One region of the Streptomyces sp. NPDC104381 genome, then DNA from elsewhere that is predicted to be linked to it. Evidence: riboswitches for the same ligand, from Rfam matches in the RefSeq annotation. Region 1 holds a riboswitch; each other region holds the start of a gene.
The links. A riboswitch is a leader RNA that binds a small molecule or an ion and turns the genes downstream of it on or off. The one in region 1 is predicted to bind cyclic di-AMP.
Positions count from the first base shown of each region.

Region 2: linked by a shared signal. The riboswitch ahead of ACZ607_RS08590 (transglycosylase SLT domain-containing protein) and the one ahead of ACZ607_RS33460 (M23 family metallopeptidase) in region 1 are both predicted to bind cyclic di-AMP.
Region 3: linked by a shared signal. The riboswitch ahead of ACZ607_RS09110 (M23 family metallopeptidase) and the one ahead of ACZ607_RS33460 (M23 family metallopeptidase) in region 1 are both predicted to bind cyclic di-AMP.

Region 1 covers NZ_JBVJNK010000012.1:139,188-146,023, forward strand. Annotated here, with positions in the region: gene ACZ607_RS33435 (hypothetical protein) at 1-141, opposite strand, end outside; gene ACZ607_RS33440 (FAD-binding oxidoreductase) at 350-1,735, opposite strand; tRNA gene ACZ607_RS33445 (tRNA-Met) at 1,981-2,054, shown strand; partial or broken gene ACZ607_RS33450 (TipAS antibiotic-recognition domain-containing protein) at 2,140-2,268, shown strand; gene ACZ607_RS33455 (PP2C family protein-serine/threonine phosphatase) at 2,406-3,563, shown strand; cyclic di-AMP (ydaO/yuaA leader) riboswitch at 3,797-3,949, shown strand; gene ACZ607_RS33460 (M23 family metallopeptidase) at 3,961-5,001, shown strand; gene ACZ607_RS33465 (aldo/keto reductase) at 5,290-6,234, shown strand; gene ACZ607_RS33470 (GNAT family N-acetyltransferase) at 6,327-6,830, shown strand.
Region 2 covers NZ_JBVJNK010000002.1:807,498-814,333, reverse strand. Annotated here, with positions in the region: partial or broken gene ACZ607_RS08610 (heavy metal translocating P-type ATPase) at 1-981, shown strand, start outside; gene ACZ607_RS08605 (flavodoxin family protein) at 1,070-1,522, shown strand; gene ACZ607_RS08600 (TOBE domain-containing protein) at 1,602-1,997, opposite strand; gene ACZ607_RS08595 (hypothetical protein) at 2,147-2,377, opposite strand; cyclic di-AMP (ydaO/yuaA leader) riboswitch at 2,767-2,926, shown strand; gene ACZ607_RS08590 (transglycosylase SLT domain-containing protein) at 2,929-3,777, shown strand; gene ACZ607_RS08585 (hypothetical protein) at 3,983-4,570, shown strand; gene ACZ607_RS08580 (SIS domain-containing protein) at 4,635-5,528, opposite strand; gene ACZ607_RS08575 (MBL fold metallo-hydrolase) at 5,934-6,836, shown strand, end outside.
Region 3 covers NZ_JBVJNK010000002.1:975,924-982,759, reverse strand. Annotated here, with positions in the region: gene ACZ607_RS09125 (DNA gyrase/topoisomerase IV subunit A) at 1-407, opposite strand, end outside; gene ACZ607_RS09120 (M16 family metallopeptidase) at 654-2,006, shown strand; gene ACZ607_RS09115 (M16 family metallopeptidase) at 2,033-3,415, shown strand; cyclic di-AMP (ydaO/yuaA leader) riboswitch at 3,606-3,774, shown strand; gene ACZ607_RS09110 (M23 family metallopeptidase) at 3,787-4,575, shown strand; gene ACZ607_RS09105 (GntR family transcriptional regulator) at 4,800-5,504, shown strand; gene ACZ607_RS09100 (HPr family phosphocarrier protein) at 5,678-5,959, opposite strand; gene ACZ607_RS09095 (bifunctional acetate--CoA ligase family protein/GNAT family N-acetyltransferase) at 6,140-6,836, shown strand, end outside.

The DNA of each region.
Region 1 (6,836 bases):
GAACGGCGGCAGATCGGGCTCGATGAACAGCCCGGCGTACTGCGGTGTCGGCAGCGGCGCCGAGGCGCCCGGGTCGGCGGCCGTGGCCGCGGACGTGCCGTCGGAGTGCCGCTGGGTCGTGCGGGCAGACGAGTCGGTCATCTCAGGTGTCCTGTACGTAGGTGTGTGGTGAGAGCCCCGTGACCGAATGGCCGCGGTACATGCCGGACCGGTCCTGACCGGCAGGGCTACGAGGTGCCGCCACCGGTGCCGCTCCGCTCCGGGGGCGTCCGGATCATCGTGCGGTGCATGCAGACTGTAACCCTCCCGGCACGGCTTTCCCCCGGTATTGCGAGCCCGGCGTGACGGTTCAGTGCGGCGGCGCGGGCTCGATGTTCTGGTTTGCGTGGAAGAGGTTGTGCGGGTCGTAGGACCGCTTGATCTCCGCGAGCCGGTCGTGGTGGCCGCGGTAGGTGGCCCGGACCCGGTCCTGGGACTCGTCGGTGCCGAGGAAGTTCACGTAGCCGCCGCCCATGGAGTACGGGTGCAGCGCCTCCCAGTAGCTCACGGCCCAGTCCCGCAGCGCGGGCGCGTCGGCCGGGTCGGGGCTGATGCCGGCGATGACGCCCGACCAGCGCGCGTCACGGTAGGCCCAGGCGGTCTCGTCGGAGCCGACCCGGCCGGCCGCTCCGTCGACCGGGTACAGGTGCATGGTCGACAGGCCGGTGGGGAGCTTCTCGGCGAAGGACGCGTGCACGTCGACCGCCTCGTCCGTGATCCGGTCGAAGAAGTCACCGCGCCAGTACCACTGGAGCCCGGCCGGCAGCAGGGCGTCGAACATCGACTGAAGGGCCGGGTACGGCATCGGAGAGGTGAAGTGGAAGGCGGGCGGGCCCGGTTCGGTCACCACGGAGAGCGTCTCGCCCAGGGATTCCGGGTCCGCCGTCGAGCACCAGACCACACCGCACATCTTCTGCCCGTGGATCTCCTCGGGGAAGGGCGGACCGGGCGGGACGGTCAGCGAGGCGAAGAAGCCGTACAGATCGTCCGGTGCCCCCGGCAGGAAGTCCCGGTACCAGCGCATGACGTCCTGGAAGAGCTCCAGGGGCCATACGGTGATCGCGACCCCCACCGTGTCCACGGGGTGCAGCTCGAAGTCGAACGACGTGACGACGCCGAAGTTCCCGCCGCCGCCGCGCAGGGCCCAGAGGAGGTCGGCGTGCTCGCTCGGGTTCGCGGCGACGAAGCTTCCGTCGGCCAGGACGACGTCCGCGGAGACCAGATTGTCCACCGTGAGGCCGTACTTGCGGGTGAGGTAGCCGTGCCCGCCGCCGAGGGTCAGCCCGCCGACGCCGGTGGTCGACATGATGCCCGCCGGGGTGGCGAGGCCGAAGGCATGGGTGGCGTGGTCGAAGTCACCCAGCGTGGCACCGCCGTCGGCCTGGGCGGTCTGGGTGGCCGGGTCGACCCGCACGCCGCGCATGGGGGAGAGGTCGAGCGTGACGGCGCCGTCGCGGAGCCCGAGGCCGGGGCCGCTGTGCCCGCCGCCCCGGACCGCCGGCTCCAGCCCGTTCTCGCGGAGGAAGTCGACGGCGGCCATCACGTCCGCCGTGTCGCGGCACTCGACCACGGCCGCCGGCTCCTTGTCGATCATGGCGTTGTAGACCGTACGGGCCCGGTCGTACCCGGGGTCGTCCGGACCGATGACCGGGCCGCGCAACGCGGTTCGCATCGTCTCCAGCAGGGTGCCGTCCATGATCGTCTCCTAGCGCGTGTGCGCCCGGCCTCCCCTGCGGCACCGCACCGGGTGAGGCTGGTTGGGCCGACGCCGGCACCTGGGATGCCGCGCGGACGGGACCGAACACCGAAAGCGTGTACGTCCAGCGTCCCGCCGTGCCGGAGGCCGTGCAATCGCTGGGCGGCGTTCCTCCACGGGTGGTGCGCGGGGCCCGGGGTGGTCGGAGCACCCTCCCGGATGGCGTAGAGTTGTCATCACAACGACGCGGGGTGGAGCAGCTCGGTAGCTCGCTGGGCTCATAACCCAGAGGTCGCAGGTTCAAATCCTGTCCCCGCTACTGAAAGACGGAGGCCCGGATCCTTTCGAGGATCCGGGCCTCCGTCGTATGCCGTCCGTCCGGGGTGCGCACGCCGCCTCCGCCCGTGACCGGCCTCGCCGAGATGTACGTCGCGGATCCGCGCCCGGGGAGCAACTACGATCGCTGCGGGGACGGAACCGCCGTCTTCGTACGGGACGCACTGACGATCTTCGCGCGGCACCGGCTCTCCGACCGACCATCGGAGGGCGGGATCTGCGGCGCGCTCCTCCCTTCGGCCGACGGCGGCTCGCCGTACGGCGCGGCTCCGGCCGGTGCGGGCGGGGCGCGGTACCGTCCGCACCCGTGGGTGGAGCCGGCAGGAGTGCACAGGTGGGGAAGCGGGACGTACGGCCGGGGAGTGATGCCGGGAGCGTCCGTTCCCGGCGGTTCGTGCGCGCGCTGCCCGCCCTGATGATCTGCGCCGGTGTGGCCTTCGACCTCCTGACACCGGCCGCGGTGACCGCCGTGCCGCTCTTCGCCGCCGCCCCGCTGATCGCCGCCCCGTTCTTCTCGCTGGCCAGCACGGTCCGCGTCGGGGTGGTCTCGATCGTCGTGGTGCTCGGGATCAGGATCTCCGACGGGGCTCTCGGCCGGGTCGTGCCGATCACCGACCTGCTCACGCTGATCACCGTCGCCGCGCTCTCCCTCGTCATCAACCGCGTCGTGCGCCGCAGGAACGAGCAGCTGGCCTCGGCCAGGGTCATCGCGGAGACCGCCATGCGCGCGGTGCTCCCGACGCCCGAGGACCGGATCGGCGGGCTGCTGGTCGCGGCGCGGTACGAGGCGGCCCAGGCGGACGAGTTCGTCGGCGGCGACCTGTACGCCGTCGCGGACACGCCGTTCGGGGTGCGCCTGGTCCTCGGCGACGTACGGGGCAAGGGGCTGGACGCGGTGGCGGCGGTGGCGGTCGTGATCGGCGCGTTCCGGGAGGCGGCCGAGCAGGAGCTGTCCCTGGAGGGGGTCGTCCAGCGGCTGGAGCGGGCGCTGGCCCGTGAGGGGTCGCGGCGGGGCGGGCTTGACTCCATGGAGGGGTTCGTCACCGCCGTCCTCGCGGAGATCCCGTCCGGCTCGGACACCCTGCGGGTGATCAACCGGGGGCATCCCGAGCCGCTCGTCCTGCACCAGGACGGGGCGCTGGACGTGCTGGCGCCGACGGTGCCCGCCCTGCCGCTCGGCATGGGGCTGGGCGCGTGGCCGGACCGGTCGGACGAGTGGACGCTGCCGGCCGGGTCGATGTTCCTGGCGTTCACCGACGGGCTGTCGGAGGCGCGGGACGCGCAGGGCGTCTTCTACGATCCGGCGGCCCGGCTGCGCGGCCGGATCTTCCCGGGGCCCGACGAACTGCTGTCCGCGCTCACCGACGACGTACGGCTGCACACCGGTGGCCGCTCCACGGACGATCTGGCGCTCCTCGCGGTGGGCCGTCCCGCGCGGGGGCAGCAGGAGCGGCGGACGACGGTGAAGATCGTGGGGCGGGACGGTGGATGATCCGTCGCGACGGTCGGTAGTCGAAGGACCTCGCTCCGCATAACATTTGACGCACCGTCAGAAAGTGCGCTCCGGCTGAAGGGCGCTCAACTCGCCCGTTTGCGACCGTTTGACCCCTGAAAGTCCTGGCCGGAGTGATGACTGATGTAGGGGAACAGCTTGGAATCGGACCCGGGTGTCTATTAACGTTCGATAACGCAGTGCGGTTGTACCCGCCGTCGCAAGAGACGGCACCGTGCGCAGCGCCGAATTCCGCAAGGGAACCGGGGAACCACCTACATGGGGTGAATCGGACACCTGTGTCTCGTGAGAGGCAGAGGGGCCCGTAGGAGACCTTCCTGCTCCGAACCCGTCAGCTAACCCGGTAGGCGAGAAGGAAGGAAAGGAGTGCGCCCACGTGGCGTCCAATCAGCCTGCCCCCGAGGCCCCGGCACCCTTCAGGCCCGACAGCTTCGGTGACGAGGGCAGGACCTGGGAGGAATGGAACCCCACCGAGGAGTCCATCCGTCCCGTACGCGGCCGGCACCGCGTGGCCAAGCAGCGGGGTCTCGCCCGTAGCTCCACCGTCCTCGGCGTCGGCGTCATCGCGGCCGTCGGAGCGGGTGGCATGGCCACTGCCCAGAGCAAGCCGCCGGTCTCCATTTCCCTTCCCGATTCCATCGCGGACAATCTTCCCGACGCCAAGTCCCTTCCCGGCGTGGGTGCGTTCATGTCCGGCGACTCCGACGCGGACCATGAGACGGTCGCCGCGTCCGCCCCGCTGACCAGCGCGGGCATCACCGCCGCCGAGGCGGAGCAGGGCACCACCGACGCCGGCGAGGCGCTCCGTGCCCGCATCCTCCAGCAGGCCGAGCAGCAGCAGGCCGGAGCCGACGCCGAGGCCAAGGCCGCGGTGGAGCAGGCTGCGGCCGAGGCCGCCGCCGCCGAGGCGGCGAAGCAGCAGAGCGATGCCGAGGCGAAGGCCGCCGCGAAGAAGAAGGCGGCCGAGGAGGCGGCGAAGAAGAAGGCCGAGGCCGAGCGTCTCGCCAAGCTCGCCGCCAGCTACGCGGTGCCGACCTCGTCGTACACGATCACCTCGACCTTCGGGCAGGCCGGTTCGATGTGGTCGTCCGGCTACCACACCGGGCTGGACTTCGCGGCCCCGACCGGTACGCCGGTCAAGGCCGTGCACAGCGGCACCGTGAAGTCGGCCGGCTGGTCCGGCTCGTACGGCTACCGCACGGTCCTGGAGCTCGATGACGGCACGGAGATCTGGTACTGCCACCAGTCCTCGATGGACGTCACCGCCGGGCAGAAGGTCACCACCGGCGAGACCATCGGCCGCGTCGGCGCCACCGGCAACGTGACAGGCCCGCACCTCCACCTGGAGGTCCACACCGCGGACGGCTCGGGCGTCGACCCGATGAGCTGGCTGCGCGGAAAGGGCCTGACGATCTAGGGCGTGTCGTGAAAGCTCCGCCCGCCCCTCCGGGCGGACGGGGCCACGTTCGGAACACGCCCCGGGCACCCGTCCGGATCCTGCCGGGCCCATGTGCCCGGCCCGGACGGAAGACCCCGGCGCCGAGGACCGGCGCATCGCGACCCCGGCGGCCCTGACGCACAACCCCCCGACGTCAGGGCCGTCGGTCTGTCCGGAACCGGGGAGCCCTGGGCGCGGCCCCGGCCCGGCCCCTGCGGCGACCGTCGAACCGGAATAGTCGCTTCAGCCGGTTGGTTGTGCCTGGGTATGACATCTCTGCGCCCGCTCGGTTCGTCGAGCCTTCAGGTCTTCCCCCTCGCCCTCGGCGGCAACGTCTTCGGCTGGACGGCCGACGAGGACCGGTCCTTCGCCGTCCTCGACGCGTACGTGGCGGCCGGCGGCAACTTCGTCGACACCGCCGACGCGTACTCCGCCTGGGTCCCGGGCAACGAGGGCGGTGAGTCGGAGACCCTCATCGGCAAGTGGCTGGCGGCCCGCTCCCGCCGCGACGATGTCGTCATCGCCACCAAGGTCGGCGCCCACCCCGCGTACAAGGGGCTCTCGGCGGCCACCATCAAGGGGGCGGCGGAGGCGTCGCTGCGCCGGCTCGGCACCGACCACATCGACCTCTACTACACGCACTTCGACGACGAGAGCGTCCCGGTCGAGGAGATCGTCACGGCGCTCGACCAGCTGGTCAAGGCCGGTACGGTGCGGGAGATCGCCGCCTCCAACATCAGCCCCGAGCGGCTACGCGCCTCCCTGGACTTCTCCGAACGTGAGGGCCTCGCGCGTTACGTCGCGCTCCAGCCGCACTACAACCTCGTCTCGCGCGACACCTACGAGGGCGCGCTCCAGGACACGGCGGCCGACGCCGGCCTCGCCGCCGTCCCGTACTACGCGCTCGCCGCGGGCTTCCTCACCGGCAAGTACCGGCCGGGGGCGTCGGTCGAGAGCCCGCGGGCCGAGGGTGCCGGCAAGCACCTGGAGACCGAGCGCGGGCGGAAGGTGCTCGCGGCGCTCGACAGGATCGCCCAGGAGCACGACGCCGAGATCGCCACGGTCGCCCTCGCCTGGCTGACCTCCCGCCCGACCGTGGTGGCGCCGATCGCCTCCGCGCGTACGGTCGAGCAGCTGCCCGCGCTGACGGCGGTGGCCGGACTCCGGCTGACCGAGGGCGAGCTGGCGGAGCTGACCGAGGCGTCCGCCTGACGTGAGGGACGCGTACGAGGGCGGGGCGCCGGACGGCCCCGCCCTCGTACGCGGCTGTGGTCCCACTCCGGCCCGTGGGCCAGAGTGGGGGCATGTCTACGTACGGGACGATGCCGTTCCACCTTGAGACCGAGCGGCTGATACTGCGGCCATGGGCCGAGTCGGACGCCGCCGAGTTCTGCGAGCTGCTGGCCGAACGCGGCGACGGGAAGCCCACGGTCGAGCACATCCGGGGGGCCATCGCGAAGCTGCTCGCCGCGACAGGGACGACGGGGATCGCCCTGCTGCCCGTCCAGCGCCGGGAGGAAGGCGACTTCATCGGCTACTGCGGGCTGATCATCGGCCGCTCCACGCTGGAGGAGCCCGAGATCGCGTACGAGCTGTTCCGGCACGCGCACGGGCGTGGCTACGCCACCGAGGCGGCCGGGGCGGTGCTCGGCGCCGCTGTCGCGACCGGGCGGAAGCGGCTCTGGTCGACCGTCGGCACGTGGAACACGCCCTCGCTCCGTGTCCTGGAGAAGCTCGGCTTCGCGCACGACCACGTCTCCACGGAGGAGAACGGCGAAGTCGCCTGGCTCACCCGCGCGTTGCCCTGACGTCCA
Region 2 (6,836 bases), on a different contig from region 1:
CTGATCAAGGGACCTGAGGTCCTGGAGAACACCCGCAGGGCCGACACGATCCTCCTCGACAAGACGGGCACCGTCACCACGGGCCGGATGACCCTGCTGAAGGTCCACGCCTCCGGGACCACGGACGAGGCCGAAGTGCTGCGCCTGGCCGGAGCGTTGGAGCACTCCTCCGAACACCCGATCGCCCGGGCCGTCGCCGAGGGGGCCGCAGCCAAGGTGGGCGCGCTGCCCACGCCCGAGGACTTCGCCAACGCCCCCGGGCTCGGTGTCCAGGGCGTCGTCGAGGGCCACGCGGTGCTCGTCGGCCGCGAGAAGCTGCTGGCCGAGTGGGCCATCGGGCTCCCCGACGAGCTGAGGAAGGCGAAGGACCTGGCCGAGGAGAACGGGCGCACCGTGATCGCGGTCGCCTGGGACGGCGAGGCGCGCGCGGTCCTGGAGGTCGCCGACGCGGTCAAGGACACCAGCGCCGAGGCCGTCCGGCGGCTGCGCGCCCTCGGGCTGACGCCCGTCCTGCTGACCGGCGACAACAAGGCGGTCGCCGAGTCCGTCGCGGCCGAGGTCGGCATCGACCAGGTCATCGCCGAGGTCATGCCGCAGGACAAGGCCGAGGTCGTCAGGAAGCTCCAGGCGGAGGGGCGCACCGTCGCCGTGGTCGGCGACGGGGTCAACGACGCCGCGGCGCTCGCCCAGGCCGACCTGGGCCTGTCCATGGGGACGGGCACGGACGCCGCCATCGAGGCCGGCGACCTGACGCTCGTACGGGGGGACCTGAGGGTGGCCGCCGACGCGATCCGGCTCTCCCGCCGCACGCTGGGCACGATCCGCTCGAACCTCTTCTGGGCCTTCGCCTACAACGTGGCCGCCCTCCCGCTCGCGGCGGCAGGTCTGCTCAACCCCATGATCGCGGGCGCGGCCATGGCCTTCTCGTCGGTCTTCGTCGTGGGCAACAGCCTCCGTCTGCGCGGCTTCCGCGCCGCCGACCGGGACGGCGCCCGCGCCTCCTCCCATGCCCACGGGCCCGCGTCCCCCAGCAGCGCGGGGGACCCGGCCAACGGGTAGGTTCGGTGGCGTGGCCACTCTGCTGATCGTGCATCACACCCCGTCGCCCAACTGCCAGGCACTGTTCGAAGCGGTGCTGTCCGGCGCGACGACGGAGGACATCGAGGGCGTACGGGTCGTGCGGCGGGCGGCCCTCGCCGCCACGGCGTCCGACGTGCTGGCGGCCGACGGCTTCCTGCTCGGCACCCCGGCGAACCTCGGGTACATGTCCGGCGCCCTGAAACACTTCTTCGACCAGGTCTACTACCCGTGCCTGGACGCGACGAAGGGCCGGCCCTTCGGCTACTACGTGCACGGCGGCAACGACGTCACCGGCGCCGTACGCGGCATCGAGGCGATCACGACGGGCCTCGGATGGCGCCGTGCGGCCGACGCCGTGACCGTCACCGGTGAGCCGGGCAAGGCCGACACCGAGGCGTGCTGGGAGCTGGGGGCGACGCTCGCCGCCGGCCTGATGGACTGACGGGCCCGGTACGGGGGCGCAGCCGTTCACGCCGCTCCCCGGTGGCCCGTACGAAAGCCGCGGCGGCGGCTCTCCCGACTCAGGCGCGGTCGATGTGCACGCTGGTCGACTTCACGCGGGCCGTCGCCTCGATGCCGACCTCCAGCCCCAGCTCCTCCACGGCTTCCCTGGTCAGCAGCGAGACGAGGCGGTGCGGACCGGCCTGGATCTCGACCTGGGCGGCCACGTCGCCGAGCTTCACGGCCGTGACGATGCCCGGGAAGGCGTTGCGCGCCGAGGTGTAGGAGGCCTCCTCGTCGCCGCCGCCGCTCTGGCCGACCTCGATCGAGAACGCCGCCAGATCACGGCCGTCGATGAGACGGCGCCCGCCCTCGTCGCGATGGGTCGCCACCCGGCCGGCGTCCGCCCAGCGTCGTGCGGTGTCCGGGCTGACGCCGAGGAGGCGCGCGGCCTGCCCGATGGTGTAGGTCTGCATGCGTGACATGGTAAGAGATCTTCTCGCATATGCAAGCTTAGTTCGTATAACTCCTTGCATATGCGAGCCCGTCGGCGGAGCGGGAATCCTCCGAGTGCATGCGGCCGGGCGCGGAGGCCGTCAGTGTGTGGCCCGCCGTCGGAGCCCGCTCAGCGCGGCTTCCACGTCAGCTTGCCCCCGCCCACCCAGCGGACGACCGCCGGGTCGTCGAGGTCATGGACCTGGATTCCGGCCGCGGAGGCGGCGATCAGGACGTCCGTCATGTCGGTCGCGCCTCCGATCACCTCTCCGTCGATCTCCACGACGCGGAAGGGCGGATCCCCGGGCTGGACGGGCAGGACGGTGATCCGGGGGGCCGAGGCGTGAGGGCTTTCAGTCATAGCCGGATCGGTTCCACATGGACGCTCCAGGTATGCCCGCCAGCGCCTTTTGTGAGTCGTATGCCCGGTTTGAGTCGGTTTCTTGAAATTGATCCCGTAATCCATAAAAGGCCATTTCGTGTGACCTGGGGCCTTCGCTCGGGCGCAAAACGCCCGAATCGGGCGCCGTGACCAGCGTCACCTTATGCGCCCCCGACGCAGGGGTGCGGCAGTCGGTTCCCTTCTGTGCCAAGAGAAGTGACGGACGCGATGTGGGGTGGATTACATGAATTCACAAGAATTGATCTTGCGAATGAATTGTGATCAACGAACCAGGCTTGTTCCTTTCCCTATTTCTCGCCTACGGTCACCATCACTCCGGGCGGAACGCCGAATCCTGCCGCCGTCCGGTTACCCGACCGATCACTTCTCGTACGGCAGGAGCGGGGGACCCAAGTAAGCGCCGATCCGGTTTCCGGAGCGGCTCGGGGTGAAGTCGCATTCCCATGCGGCCGGGCATCTCCAGCCCGAACCCGACAGCTCACTTCGCAGGCGACGGAGAGGAATTCAGCATGCCCGAAAATGGTAAGCACCGTCGTTTCAGGACCAGTTCGCTGACTCGCGGCATCATCGCCGTGACCACGGGTGGAGCCGCCCTGGCCCTCCCCGTGATCGGCGCTACCGGCGCCTTCGCCGCCCCGGCCCAGCCGGCCGCCGTCGAAAAGGCCGCCACCTCGACTGCCGCGACCGGCAAGGGAATTGCCGCGCAGAAGTCCAAGCCCGCCTCGTATTCCGTGGTCGTGGGTGACACCCTTGCGAAGATCGCTCGGGAGCATTCCGTGAACGGTGGCTGGAAGGCCCTGTACGAGGCCAACGAGAAGGCCGTCGGCGGAAACCCGGACCTGATTCACCCCGGTCTCGAGCTGACCCTCGGTGGCAAGGCCGGGAACAAGTCCGCGGACAAGGCCGAGTCCAAGGCCTCCGACCGTGCCGAGCAGAGCGCCGACCGCGCCGACCGTTCGGAGCGCACGAGCACCTCCGCCGCCGCGGAGGGCGCGCCCGCCGCCGAGACCGCTCCTGCCGCCGAGCCGGTCTCGTACACGAACGACCTCGACGGCTGGATCAAGGAGTCGCTCGCCGTCATGGCCGAGCACGGCATCCCCGGCACCTACGAGGGCATCCACCGCAACATCATCCGCGAGTCCGCGGGTGACCCCCAGGCCATCAACAACTGGGACATCAACGCGATCAACGGCGTCCCGTCCAAGGGCCTGCTGCAGGTCATCGACCCGACCTTCCAGGCCTACCACGTGCCCGGTACGTCGATGGACAGCTACGACCCGGTCGCCAACATCACGGCCGCGTGCAACTACGCCGCGGACAAGTACGGCTCCATCGACAACGTCTTCGGGGCCTACTGAGCCTCGGCGAGGCGGAACCCCTGACGCACGGCGTGTGACAGAGGGACAGAAGTGACGGGTGGTACGGGTTCGGCGGAACCCGTACCACCCGTCGTCCGTTTGTACGGCGTCGCGTGTGCCGTGACCGCGCCGTCCCGGCCGCCGACAGGCCGGGCGGAACCCGGTTGACTGGTCTCGTACAGGTTCGTCGTCCATACTGCCCGCCGTGGAGCAGCGCATAGATTCGAACACCAAGCCAGAGTTCGCCGCGGGGACCGACCCGGCGTACATCCCCGGCCTGACGGCCCCTGCCCCCGCGCGGACGGAGGCGGAAGCGGAGGAGGCGCCCCGGAAGCCCGAGCCGGCCGACGCGGTACCGGAGGCCGACGCCGAGGGCGCGCTCGCCCCGGAGGCGGCCGAGGAGCACGTGGACGGCTCGGCGGCGGCCGCGATCGACGACGCGGCCACGGCCGACGAGGCGCCGGCTGACGGCGCGGCCCCCGAAGCCGCCCGTGAGGGCGCCCGCGACGAGGACGGCCCCGTCTTCGAGGTCAGTGACCGGCGCGGGTCCATCCGGGTGGACGCCGAGGGGGTCCGCTTCCGGCTCGACGACCAGGAGGCGGAGTTCGACTGGTCCGAGATCGGCGCGGTCGAGGTCAGGACGGGCCGCTTCGGCCGCCGGTTCACCGTGACCGTCCACCTGTCGAGCCGCCGGTGGTTCAACGCCGAGGTCGAGGCCGGTGCCCGCGGCGACCTCAAGACATGGACGGCGGAACTCGACGAGGCGCTGGACGCCTACTTCGAAGAGGCCTGACCCCTCCGGTCGCCTCCGCGCACCGGGCCGCCCGCCGGCCCGGTGCGCGGCATGCCGCGACGGCTCAGGCGCCGGCCGCCGTGCCGAGCACGACCGACCGCGTCAGATGGCGCGGCTGGTCGGGGTCCAGGCCCCGGGCCGCCGCGCGGGCGATCGCCAGCCGCTGGACCCGCACCAGATCGGCCAGCGGGTCCAGTCCGCTCTCCACCCAGCGCGCCCCGGTCGCCAGCACCTGCTCCCGCAACCCGTCCGGAGCGGCGCCGAACATCCAGGTCGCCGTCCCGGCCGTGGCGATGCTGATGGGGCCGTGCCGGTACTCCATCGCCGGATACGACTCGGTCCAGGACAGGGACGCCTCCTTCATCTTCAGCGCCGCCTCGTTGGCGAGCCCGACCGTCCAGCCGCGCCCCAGGAAGCTGAACTGGGTGCTGTCCAGGAGCCCTTCGGGCAGGGGTTCCGCGAGGGCGGTCTCCGCGTCCCGTACGACGTCCTCGGTGTGCAGCCCGAGATGGGCGCGGAACAGGGTCAGGGCGGTGGTCGCGAACCTCGTCTGGACCACGGACCGTTCGTCGGCGAAGTCCAGGACGACCACGTCGTCGGCCGCCGTCATCACCGGGGTCGCCGGGTCGGCGGTCACGGCGGTGGTCCGGGTGGTGCCCCGCAGCCGGGACAGCAGGCCGAGCACCTCCGTCGTCGTGCCCGACCGGGTCAGCGCGACGACCCGGTCGTACGTACGCCCGAAGGGGAACTCCGAGGCGGCGTACGCGTCCGACTCGCCCTGGCCCGAGTCCTCGCGGAGCGAGGCGTACGCCTGCGCCATGTAGTACGACGTGCCGCAGCCGACGACGGCGACGCGCTCGCCCGCGGCGGGCAGGGCCGCGCTCCGGTCGAGGGCCACCTCGGCGGCACGGCGCCAGCACTCGGGCTGGCCGGCTGTCTCGGTCTCGACATGCGACATGTCCGCACTCCGCTTCCGCTGCTGTTCGCGTCCGGTGGGGCGTGGAGGATGAAACCGACGCCCGCTTGCTCGATTCTGCATGTTAGCCGGGTCAATCGAGCAAGAACAAGCAAAGTGTTTACGCGCCCGTCATTCACGAGGCATCGGTTTTCGGCCATGCTCGGTGGGTAGTCGACTCGATCCGGTTCCGTCGCACCTGTGTGGGTATCCGTCGCGCGGTGCGGACTCGGTAACCGATATCCCGTACATCAGGCGGAAAATCCCCCATCGGCCCGCCCCGTGGCGACCCCGGACGGTCACCGGGCGACGACGGGCGGCCCGGGCAAGGGGTGATTTCAGGTCACCAGGGCCACATATTGGCCGAGTTCGAACGCACGGCCGGAGCGTGGTCGGCATAATCAGCCCATGTCGATCACGGGTGGGGACATTGTGGACCTCGGCAGGGGGCTGTACGCCTGGCTGCCGCCGAAGCGCGGCTGGGGCCTGGCCAACTGCGGCCTTCTCGTGTCGCCGCGCGGCGCGCTGTGGATCGACACGCCGTACGACACGATCCTCGCCGGGCAGTTCCTGGTGGAGAGCCAGAAGCGGCTGCCCGACGGGGCCGGCATCGACCGTGTGATCGTCACCCACGCCAACGGGGACCACTTCTGGGGCGCCGGGGTGCTGCCCGACGCGGAGATCATCGCGACCCGCGAGGCCCGGGAGCACATCCACTACGACCCCACCCCGCAGCAGCAGCAGGCTCTGGTGGCCGGAAGTGATCCCTCCACTCCTCTCGGCGCGTACCTCGGCCGTCACTTCGGGGTCTTCGACTGGTCGGACACCGAAACGGTGCGCCCCACGACGTACTTCACCGGAGAGCTCGAACTGACCCTGGGGGAGTACGCCGTCCAGGTGTCCTCCCTGCCGCCCGCGCACACGGGGGGCGACCTCATCGTCCATCTGCCCGCGCAGCGCACGGTGTTCAGCGGGGACGTCATCTTCTCCTCCACCCCGCAGCAGCCCGGCGACCACCCGGTGCACTGGGCCGGGCCCCTGAGCAACGTCATCGACGCCTGCGAACGCGTCCTGGCCACCGGCGCCGAGGTGATCGTCCCGGGCCACGGCCCGGTGCTCGACCCCGCCGGGGTGCGGGAGCACATGGCCTACCTCGCGTACGTACGTGAACGCGCGCATGCCCTCCACGCGGCGGGAGTGCCCGCGGTCGAGGCGGCCCGCAGGGTGATCGCGGAGCGCCGCTACCCGGATCTCGGCCTGCCCGAGCGGCTCGTGGTGACCATCGGGAGCGAGTACCGCCACCTGGACGGC
Region 3 (6,836 bases), on a different contig from region 1:
CACTCGGTGTACCGCATGGCGGCCGGCGGGTCGTCGTTGCCCAGCGAGCCGAAGTTGCCGTGCCCGTCGACGAGGGGCAGGCGCATCGAGAACGGCTGTGCCATGCGCACCAGTGCGTCATAGATGGACGCGTCGCCGTGCGGGTGCAGTTTGCCCATCACCTCACCGACGACGCGCGCGCACTTCACGTAGCCGCGGTCGGGGCGCAGGCCCATCTCGTTCATCTGGGACACGATGCGGCGGTGCACGGGCTTCATGCCGTCGCGGGCGTCGGGCAGAGCCCTGGAGTAGATCACCGAGTACGCGTACTCGAGGAAGGAGCCCTGCATTTCGTCGACGACGTCGATGTCGAGGATCTTCTCCTCGAAGTCGTCCGGCGGCGGGGTTTTCGTGCTGCGGCGGGCCATCGCGGCTGCGACTCCTTCACAGATTCTGTCGGGCAACCTCAGGTTCTGACGCCGACCATTGTGGACCGCCGCGCTGACAACGCCGACCTCGACCCGTCCGAAGCGGCCCTCGGAGGCTCCCCGGGGCCCCCGCGCACGGCGGTGTCTACGACAACATTCACCCGACGGGAACTTCGCCAGGTGCCCGTTCGCTTGCCTAGAGTGGCAGGTCCGGCAGGAAATCCTGTACCGATCGAAGGGACGTACATGCCCATGGGTCACACGGCCACAGCCCAGGCCGGTTCCGGCGGCTTGACGGCGACCGAGCACCGTCTGGCGAACGGCCTGCGGGTGGTGCTCTCCGAGGACCACCTGACCCCCGTCGCCGCGGTCTGCCTCTGGTACGACGTCGGCTCCCGCCACGAGGTCAAGGGGCGCACCGGCCTGGCTCACCTTTTCGAGCACCTGATGTTCCAGGGCTCGGGCCAGGTCAAGGGGAACGGGCACTTCGAGCTCGTACAGGGGGCCGGTGGTTCCCTGAACGGCACGACCAGCTTCGAACGCACCAACTACTTCGAGACGATGCCGACGCACCAGCTGGAGCTGGCCCTGTGGCTCGAGGCCGACCGGATGGGCTCCCTGCTCGCCGCGCTCGACGAGGAGTCCATGGAGAACCAGCGGGACGTCGTGAAGAACGAGCGCCGCCAGCGCTACGACAACGTCCCGTACGGCACGGCCTTCGAGAAGCTGACCGCCCTCGCCTACCCGGAGGGCCACCCGTACCACCACACGCCGATCGGCTCGATGGCCGACCTGGACGCGGCGACGCTGGAGGACGCCCAGGCGTTCTTCCGTACGTACTACGCGCCGAACAACGCCGTGCTCTCCGTGGTCGGGGACATCGACCCGGAGCAGACGCTCGCCTGGATCGAGAAGTACTTCGGCTCCATCCCGTCCCACGACGGCAAGCAGCCCCCGCGTGACGGCACGCTGCCGGGCATCATCGGCGAGCAGCTGCGCGAAGTGGTCCACGAGGAGGTCCCCGCGCGTGCGCTGATGGCCGCCTACCGGCTGCCGCACGACGGCACGCGCGAGTGCGACGCCGCGGACCTGGCGCTGACCGTGCTCGGCGGCGGCGAGTCGTCCCGACTGCACAACCGGCTGGTGCGCCGCGACCGTACGGCGGTGGACGCGGGATTCGGGCTGCTCAGGCTGGCGGGCGCACCGTCGCTGGGCTGGCTGGACGTCAAGACGTCCGGCGGTGTCGAGGTGCCGCAGATCGAGGCGGCCGTCGACGAGGAGCTGGCCCGCTTCGCCGAGGAGGGTCCCACCCCGGAGGAGATGGAGCGCGCCCAGGCGCAGTTGGAGCGCGAGTGGCTGGACCGTCTCGGCACGGTCGCGGGCCGCGCGGACGAACTGTGCAAGTACGCCGTCCTGTTCGGTGACCCGCAGCTCGCCCTGACCGCGGTGGGCCGTGTGCTCGACGTGACGGCCGACGAGGTCAAGGCCGCCGCCCGGGCACACCTGCGCCCCGACAACCGTGCGGTCCTGGTCTACGAGCCGGTCGAGCCGGCCGACGAGACCGAGGACACCGACGCGCCCGAGGGGGCCGACAAGTGACCGACGCCGCCGTGACTGGAGTAGCGATGGAGTACCACCCGCAGCCGACCGCCGGCGAGGCCAGGCCCTGGGCCTTCCCCGCGCCCGAGCGCGGCGCCCTGCCCAACGGGCTGACCGTGCTGCGCTGCCACCGGCCCGGCCAGCAGGTCGTCGCCGTGGAGATCTTCCTCGACGCCCCGCTGGACGCCGAGCCCGAGGGCCTGGACGGCGTCGCCACGATCATGGCCCGCGCGCTGTCCGAGGGCACGGACAAGCGCTCCGCGGAGGAGTTCGCCGCGGAGCTGGAGCGCTGCGGCGCCACGCTGGGCGCCCACGCGGACCACCCCGGTGTCCGCGTCTCCCTGGAGGTGCCGGCCTCCCGGCTGTCCAAGGCCCTCGGCCTGGTCGCCGAGGCGCTGCGGGCCCCGGCCTTCGCCGAGAGCGAGATCGAGCGCCTGGTGGGCAACCGCCTCGACGAGATCCCCCACGAGCAGGCCAACCCCGGCATGCGGGCCGCCAAGCAGCTCTCCAAGGAGCTGTTCCCCGCCACCGCACGGATGTCGCGCCCGCGCCGGGGCACCGAGGAGACCGTCCGGCGGATCGACGCCGCCGCCGTGCGCGCCTTCTACGACGCCCATGTCCGCCCGTCCACGGCGACGGCGGTCGTCGTCGGGGACCTCACCGGGGTGGACCTGGACGCGCTGCTCTCCGAGACCGTCGGCGACTGGTCGGGCAACGCCGGCCAAGCCCGGCCCGTGCCCCCGATCACCGCGGACGACACCGGCCGTGTGGTCATCGTGAACCGCCCCGGCGCCGTGCAGACGCAGCTGCTGATCGGCCGGATCGGCGCGGACCGGCACGACAGCGTGTGGCCGGCCCAGGTCCTCGGCACCTACTGCCTCGGCGGCACCCTCACCTCCCGGCTGGACCGCGTGCTGCGGGAGGAGAAGGGCTACACCTACGGTGTCCGTGCCTTCGGACAGGTGCTGCGCTCGACGGCGCCCGGCTCCTCGTCCGGGGCGACCGGCGCGGCGATGCTCGCCATCAGCGGCTCCGTCGACACGGAGTCCACCGGCCCCGCGCTCGACGACCTCTGGAAGGTCCTGCGCACCCTGGCGGCCGAAGGGCTCACCGACGCCGAGCGTGAGACCGCCGTGCAGAACCTCGTGGGCGTCGCCCCGCTGAAGTACGAGACGGCGGCCTCCGTCGCGGGCACCCTGGCCGACCAGGTGGAGCAGCACCTGCCGGACGACTACCAGGCCGAGCTGTACGCGCGCCTGGCCGCGACCGGCACGGTCGAGGCGACCGCCGCCGTGGTCAACGCCTTCCCGGTGGACCGGCTGGTCACCGTGCTGGTCGGGGACGCCGCGCAGATCAAGGAGCCCGTCGAGGCACTCGGCATCGGCGAGGTGTCGGTCGTCAACGGCTGACGGAGCAGGACACGACGGACCTCGGCGGGCGCACTCCGCCGGGGTTCTGTCATTTGCCCGTTTCGGGAGGAAGATTGGCATTCGTCCTGTGGGATGGGTGACAAAAGACCCTTTCCGTTTGGCGGGACGAAGGGGCCCGCTCTAGCGTCGGCTCGGCTGTCCGCCGGACGAATGCCGCATCCGCGGCGCCGGACAGTCATCGCCGAGTCCCCGTCAGGCGCGAGCCTGGGGAGCCGGGGACCCACGAAGTCCCTGGGGTGAATCGGATCCCTGCACCTCGACGAGGGCCCAGTGATCCGTAGGAGACCTTCCTGCTCCGAACCCGTCAGCTAACCCGGTAGGCGAGAAGGAAGGAAAGGACCAGCCCCTCCATGGCGTTCATCCGTGCCACCGGGAAGCACCGTGCCCCGAGCCGCCTGACACGCAGGAGCGCCAAGGTCGCCGGTGTCGCCGCCCTGGCCACCACCGGCGTACTCGGTGCCACCGTCTCCCCGGCCGTCGCCGCGGACTCCGAGGCCGTCACCGCCACCGGTCTGACCCAGACCGTCGCCCTCGACACCACCCTCGCCGCCCAGATCGAGGCCCAGGCGAAGGCCCAGAAGCACCAGGCCGACGTCGCCGCGAAGGCCGCGGCCGAAGCGAAGGCCAGGGCGAAGGCCAAGGCCGAGGCCAAGCGCAAGGCGGAGGCCCGCGCCAAGGAGGCCCGCGAGGAGAAGGCGCGCGCCGCCCGCGCCGCCGAGCGCGCCCGGCTGAACGCCTTCCACCTCCCGGTCGCCGGCTCGCACGTGACCACCGGCTACAAGTCCGGCGGCGCGCTCTGGTCCTCCGGCAGCCACTCCGGCGTGGACTTCCAGGCCGCGTCCGGCACCTCCGTCGTCGCGGTCGGCGCCGGCACGGTCGTCGAGGCCGGCTGGGGCGGCGCGTACGGCAACAACATCGTGCTCCGGATGAAGGACGGCACGTACACCCAGTACGGCCACCTCTCCTCGATCGGCGTCTCCGTCGGCCAGAGCGTCGGCTCGGGCGAGCAGATAGGCATCTCCGGCTCGACCGGCAACTCCACCGGTCCGCACCTGCACTTCGAGGCCCGGACCACCCCCGAGTACGGCTCGGACATGGACCCGGTCGCCTACCTCCGCGCCCACGGGGTCCAGGTCTGACCCGACCCCGCGGCACAGGCTCCGACGAAGGCCCCGGCATCCGCCCGGGGCCTTCGCCGTGTCCCGGCGCGAGGCCCCCGTCGAAGCCCTCGCGGAAGTGATCCCTGGCCAAAAGATATCCATGGATTCCACCCCGCCATCGGAAATTCCGGCCGGTTGCAATAGAGTCACAGAACAGGCGTCGATCGGCCGCGTTTCGCGGGGATTAAGGCGGAGGTTCGGACATGCGCATTCCCGCGCATTCGGTATGCACGGCAATCCGTGACGACATCGTCTCCGGTGTCTTCGAGCGCGGCAGCCGCCTCACCGAAGAGGTGCTCGCGCGTCGCTACGGGGTCTCACGCGTCCCCGTGCGGGAGGCGCTGCGCACCCTGGAGTCCGAGGGGTTCGTCGTCACGCGGCGGCACGCCGGTGCCTGTGTCGCCGAGCCCACGGAGCAGGAGGCCGCGGACCTTCTGGAGATCCGCATGCTCCTGGAGCCCCTGGGAGCGGCCCGGGCGGCCCAGCGGCGCACCGAGGCGCACCTCAAGGTGCTCCGCGGCCTGGTCAGGCTGGGCCAGGAACGCGTGCGCCGGGGCGAGGGGGAGGATCTGCGCTCCCTGGGCGGCTGGTTCCACGAGACGCTGGCACAGGCCTCGGGAAGCCCCGCTCTGATCGCGCTCCTCACCCAGCTCCGGCACAAGATCGCCTGGATGTACGCCGTCGAGCAGCCGGCCCGCCCCGCGGACTCCTGGGCCGAGCACGGCGCTCTCGTCGACGCCGTGGCGCGCCGCGACCCGGAGCGGGCCAGGGCGCTCGCCGTCCAGCACGCCGAACGGGCCACCGCGGCCCACCGGCTGCGACGCCCCCCGGCTCCGGGCCGCACGGTGGGCCCGGCCAGGGTGAGGACTTCGCAACACCCCGTAAACATCGCGGGAGCCCGTCATTAACAATGACGCCGTATACAAAGAGGGCCGTGATCGAGCGGCATTCTTTCTGCTGCCCTGAAACTGCAATTGCGGGCTTCGGTCGTTCCGCCGGAGAACGGAAAAAGCCGCGGCTCCCGGTCGGGGGTGCCGCGGCTTATTCCGCAGAGAAGAATTCCGGTTCGAAGCGGCCGGAATCAGACGGTCTCCGGAAGCTCCTCGAGCCCCTCGGCGACCAGCTTCGCCAGACGGTCCAGGGCGGCCTCGGCGTTGTCCGCCTCGGACGCGAGCACGATCTCCTCGCCACCCTGGGCGCCCAGGCCGAGCACCGCGAGCATGGACGCGGCGTTGACGGGGTTGCCGTCCGCCTTGGCGATCGTCACGGGGACGCCGGAGGCCGTGGCGGCACGGACGAAGATGGAAGCGGGGCGGGCGTGCAGGCCCTCGGCCCAACCGACGTTGACGCGGCGCTCAGCCATGGTTCTGCCCTTCACGTATCAATGGTTGTCTAGACCAGTCTCTCATGCAGTGCGGTACCGCTGTGCCCGGCACCGCCGCCGGCCTCCCGTACCGGCCTCGTACCCGCTCACGCACCGGCCTCCCGTACGGTTCGGCCCGGGTTCGGGCCGAACGAAAAGCCCGAGCCGTAGGCTTTGCCCATGGAGCCCACTCCGGAGCAGAGTCCGCATCACGCGTACCCCGACCACTGGGAGGCGGACGTGGTGCTCCGTGACGGTGGCACCGCGCGGATCAGGCCCATCACCACGGACGACGCCGAGCGGCTGGTCAGCTTCTACGAGCAGGTGTCCGACGAGTCGAAGTACTACCGCTTCTTCGCCCCGTATCCGCGTCTCTCCGCCCGTGACGTCCACCGCTTCACCCATCACGACTACGTCGACCGGGTGGGACTGGCGGTGACGGTCGGCGGCGAGTTCATCGCCACCGTCCGCTACGACCGGATCGACGGGCAGGGCCGGCCCGCCTCCGCCCCCGCGGACGAGGCCGAGGTCGCCTTCCTCGTGCAGGACGCCCATCAGGGCCGCGGTGTGGCGTCGGCCCTCCTCGAACACATCGCGGCGGTGGCCAGGGAGCGGGGGATCCGGCGCTTCGCCGCCGAGGTGCTGCCCGCCAACAACAAGATGATCAAGGTGTTCCGGGATGCCGGCTTCACCCAGCAGCGCAGCTTCGAGGACGGCTCCGTCCACCTCACCCTGGACCTGGAGCCCACGGCCGAGTCCCTGGCGGTGCAGCGCGCCCGGGAACAGCGCGCCGAAGCGCGCTCCGTCCAGCGGCTGCTGGCCCCCGGGTCCGTCGCGGTCATCGGCGTCGGCCGGGCGCCGGGCGGCGTCGGCAGGT